DNA from 2 places in the Bradyrhizobium sp. 17 genome. Region 2 is predicted to be linked to the other one. Evidence: predicted binding sites of a transcription regulator. Region 2 holds the regulator's gene; the other holds the start of a gene.
The links. The regulator PhoB, encoded in region 2, activates phosphate uptake and scavenging genes when phosphate is short. The targets are predictions, from matches to a motif close to TGTCATNNANCTGTCAT.

Region 1 (2,202 bases), on a different contig from region 2:
ACCGGCATCGAAAGCGCCATCGGCAAAACCGAGACGGGCACTGGTGTGATGAGCGTGCCGGTGACGATGTCGCTCGCGGGCAAGCAGATCAACGTCTCGGTGGCCGCGAGCAAGGAGCCGACGGCGTCCCACGGCGAGGTCTGGATCTGCTCGATTGCGAGGTCGGTGCCGATCGCGATCAGTCGCGGCGAAAATCGCGGACAGCAAGTGATCTATCACAACGTGGTGCGCAACCTGCTGAAGGTCGGCGACTGGACCGGCCGCCCGGAAAGCTGGACGGTGCCGATCGAGAACCTCACGCGTGACGGCGTCGACGGTGCCGTGGTCTATGTCCAGGACGGCAGCCGGGAGAGACCGGGCCCGATGCTGGGCGCGGCGTACACGTCGCTGCACTGACGCGCACTTCGAATCGTCCGACTCAAGCACACTCTCAATCCTCATGGTGAGGAGGCGCGTCAGCGCCGTCTCGAACCATGCAGGCCCTGCTGAGGCAGCTCGGCCTCGATCCTTCGAGACGCCGCTTCGCGGCTCCTCAGGATGAGGGGAAAGGGTTTTTGCTGAGATGCTGAGATATCCGTCGAGGCAGAAACATCCCGACCCAAACAATTCGACTCAAACAAAAAAGGACCAACTCGCGTTGGCCCTCCTTGTCGTGCGAACAGACCCGATCCTGACGGCCCCGGGGGGCTGGGGGCTGAGGAATCCGGAACCGAAAGGACCGGGTCAACGCACATAGGTCTTTTCGCAACGCAGGGCGGCAGTCGCTTGGCGGAAAAGCGGCGACACTATGATTCCTGCTAACGATCCCGTGACGGTTTGCCGCGACAGAGTTCCACCGCTGCGTGTGGGCGGATTGGCTCCGATTCCAAGGTCCTTCCAAGGGCCCTTGCGGTGGGGAACAGTTGGCGCAATCATGCAACCGTCATGATCCGCGGTCGAGGGACGGTCTTCGCGGACGCGGTCATGCTGATGCGACAGGAGGCGGCCTATGAGTCTGTCGGAGGATACCGATCCGAGCGAACAGCGTGCGGCGGCGCGCCCCGCCGCTTCGAATGCGCAACTGAGCCGCGTGACGTTCAACCGGCTCGAGCTGCACCGTATTCTCAATCTCTACGGCCGGATGGTTGCCGAAGGCGAGTGGCGCGACTATGCCATCGACTTCCTCAGGGATCGCGCTGTGTTCTCGGTCTTTCGCCGCGCCTCGGAAGTGCCGATCTATCGTATCGAGAAGGATCCGCGCCTCGCGCGCAAGCAGGGCATGTACAGCGTGATCTCGGCGACGGGCTTGATCCTGCGCCGCGGCCACGAACTGGAGCGCGTGCTCCTGGTGATCGATCGCAAATTGGCGGTGGTGTAGCAGGGATCCAGTAGCCCGGATGAGCGTAGCGACATCCGGGTCTTTGCTTGCAGCGTTCCCGGGTATCGCTTCGCTCACCCGGGCTACGGGCCTTACTTCCCCGGCACGCTCTTGGCGCCCTCGCCGAGGCTCCGCTGCATCATTACCGTGTCCAGCCAGCGGCCGAATTTCAGCCCGACGCTGGGATGCGTGCCGATCATTTTGAAGCCGGCCCTGGTGTGCACGCCGATCGAGCCGGCATTGGTGGAATCCCCAATTACCGCGATCATCTGACGGAAGCCGCGTGCCTCGCATTCGACGATCAGCCGCTCCAGCAGGAGCGCCCCGATGCCGCGGCGGTGGAAGGATGGATCGAGATAGATCGAGTTCTCGACCGTGAAGCGGTAGGCCGGGCGGGGCCGGTAGGCACCGGCATAGGCGTAGCCGGCGACGCGCCCGTCGAGGATGGCGACGAAATAGGGGTAGCCGCCGTCGATCAGCGTGCGGTAGCGGCGCGTCATCTCGGCAAGGTCGGGCGGCTCCAGCTCGAACGTCGCGGTGCCCTCGCGGACAGCCTGCCGATAGATGGCCGTGATGGCGGGGAGGTCGGCCTCGGTGGTGGGCCTGATATCGGGTGCGGACATGCCGCAAGATTAGAGCCTTCCCGGGGCGGCTGGAAGAGGCAACCGTGCTTCCTCATACTCCGTCCTTGCGAGGAGCCCTTGCGACGAAGCAATCCAGAAATGCACCAGCGGAGGGACTCTGGATTGCTTCGCTGCGCTCGCAATGACGGTGGGTGTTGAGAGGCTCGCCCCAAACAAAAACCCCGGCCTCTCGGCCGGGGGTTGCTGTCGTCCACTCTGGGC
Region 2 (2,202 bases):
TGTGACCCGCAATGCCGTGATCGGCAAAGTGCACAGGCTCGGCCTTTCGGGCCGCGCCAAGAGCCCATCATCGGCAGCGCCGCGGCCGCGCAAGGCGCGCCCCGCGCAGCACATGATGCGGGTGAGCCGCCCGATCTCGCGCGGCAACACCGCGCTGGCGCAGGCCTTCGAGGTCGAGGCTGAGCCGGATCCGGTCACCTACGACAACGTGGTGCCGATGAGCCAGCGGCTGTCGCTGCTGGAATTGAACGAGGCGACCTGCCACTGGCCGGTCGGCGATCCCTCGAGCCCGGACTTCTTCTTCTGCGGTGGAAGGGCGCTGTCCGGACTGCCCTATTGCGCCCAGCACTCGCGCGTTGCGTACCAGCCCGCGTCGGATCGGCGCCGCGCACCGGTAAAGCCGGGTCCCCGTTAGTCGTCACGCGAAGACAGTTCAACAATTTCAGTGTCGTCCCGGCCTAGTGCGCAATTGCGCACGGGGGGCCGGGACCCATACTCCGAGCACGCAATAATCGTGCGGAAGGGGTCACTCCGAGTCTTCGCCAAACCACGTTCGGTGGTTATGGGTCCCGGATCAGCGCTCGCTTCGCTCGCTTGTCCGGGACGACGGCTGAGAATGCAGGGACAGCTCGCCAACAAACAAGCCTGCAACCCTACACCTGCTCCGCCTTCGCGAAGCGATCATCCAGCGCGTAGCCGGCGCCGCGGACGGTGCGGATCGGGTCCTGCTCGCGGCCGAGATTGAGCAGCTTGCGCAGGCGGCCGATATGCACGTCGACGGTGCGCTCGTCGATATAGATGTCGCGGCCCCAGACGCTGTCGAGCAGCTGCTCGCGCGAGAACACCCGTCCCGGATGCTCCAGGAAGAACTCCAGCAGGCGATATTCGGTCGGACCGAGATCGATCGGCCGGCCCGAGCGCGCCACGCGGCGCTTGTCACGGTCGAGCTCGATGTCGCCAAAAGCAAGGACGGTGGCGAGGCGCTCCGGGCTCGCGCGCCGCAGCAGGCCTTTCACGCGCGCCAGCAGCTCCGGCACCGAGAACGGCTTGACGATGTAATCGTCGGCGCCGGTCGCAAGACCCCGCACCCGCTCGCTCTCCTCGCCGCGCGCGGTGAGCATGATGATCGGGAGCTGCTTGGTCTCGGGACGGGTGCGAAGCCGCCGGCACAATTCGATGCCTGACAGGCCCGGCAGCATCCAGTCGAGCACGATCAGATCGGGGATGTGCTCCTTGAGGCGGGTGTCGGCGTCGTCGCCGCGCATCACCGTCTCGACGTCATAGCCGTCGCCTTCGAGGTTGTAGCGGAGAAGCTCGGTCAGGGCTTCCTCGTCCTCAACCACCATAATGCGTGCGCCCATCGGGTCGTCGCTCCTTAAGTCTTCAGGTGTTCGGTACCGTGTTGGCAAAGGTCGTCATGTCGCCCTTCGGCCGCTTGTCGGTGATCGCCTGGCCCTCGATCATGTAGAACACGGTCTCGGCGATATTGGTGGCGTGGTCGCCGATCCGCTCGATGTTCTTGGCGCAGAACATCAGATGGATGCAGAACGAGATATTGCGCGGATCCTCCATCATGTAGGTGAGGAGTTCGCGGAACAGCGAGGTGCAGATGGCGTCGACTTCCTCGTCGCCCTTCCACACCGCCATCGCCGCCGGCAAATCATGCGCGGCATAGGCGTCCAGCACCGACTTGACCTGCTGCTGCACGAGGTCGGTCATGTGCTCGAGGCCGCGGAACAGCTTGAGCGGATGGAAGTCCGTCTCCAGCGCCGCGACGCGCTTGCCCATGTTCTTGGCGAGGTCGCCGATGCGCTCGAGATCGGTCGCGACGCGCATGGCGCCGACGATCTCGCGCAGATCGACCGCCATCGGCTGGCGGCGGGCGATGGTGAGCACCGCACGCTCCTCGATGCGCTTCTGCAGCGCGTCGAGCTCGGTGTCGATGGCGACGACGCGCTGGCCGAGCGGGACGTCGCGGCGGATCAGCGCGTCGACGGACTCGACGATCATGCGCTCGGCGATGCCGCCCATCTCGGCGACCAGGCGAGTGAGTTCCTGGAGGTCGGTGTCGAAAGCCTTTGCGGTATGTTCAGAACCCATGTCGCGTCTCCTAGCCGAACCGGCCGGTGATGTAATCCTGCGTGCGCCGATCTGACGGCGACGTGAAGATCTTGCTGGTGTCGTCGAACTCTATCAGCTCGC

Region 1: a site for PhoB is predicted at 910-926, ahead of IVB13_RS18465 (DUF2794 domain-containing protein). Genes of this name have one in related genera too.

Annotation. Positions count from the first base shown of each region.
Region 1 is NZ_JADPJQ010000098.1:139,697-141,898, forward strand. Features, by position in the region: gene IVB13_RS18460 (DUF1223 domain-containing protein) at 1-396, shown strand, start outside; gene IVB13_RS18465 (DUF2794 domain-containing protein) at 989-1,357, shown strand; gene IVB13_RS18470 (GNAT family N-acetyltransferase) at 1,450-1,980, opposite strand.
Region 2 is NZ_JADPJQ010000113.1:173,209-175,410, forward strand. Features, by position in the region: gene IVB13_RS23490 (GcrA family cell cycle regulator) at 1-415, shown strand, start outside; gene phoB (phosphate regulon transcriptional regulator PhoB) at 654-1,361, opposite strand; gene phoU (phosphate signaling complex protein PhoU) at 1,384-2,100, opposite strand; gene pstB (phosphate ABC transporter ATP-binding protein PstB) at 2,111-2,202, opposite strand, start outside.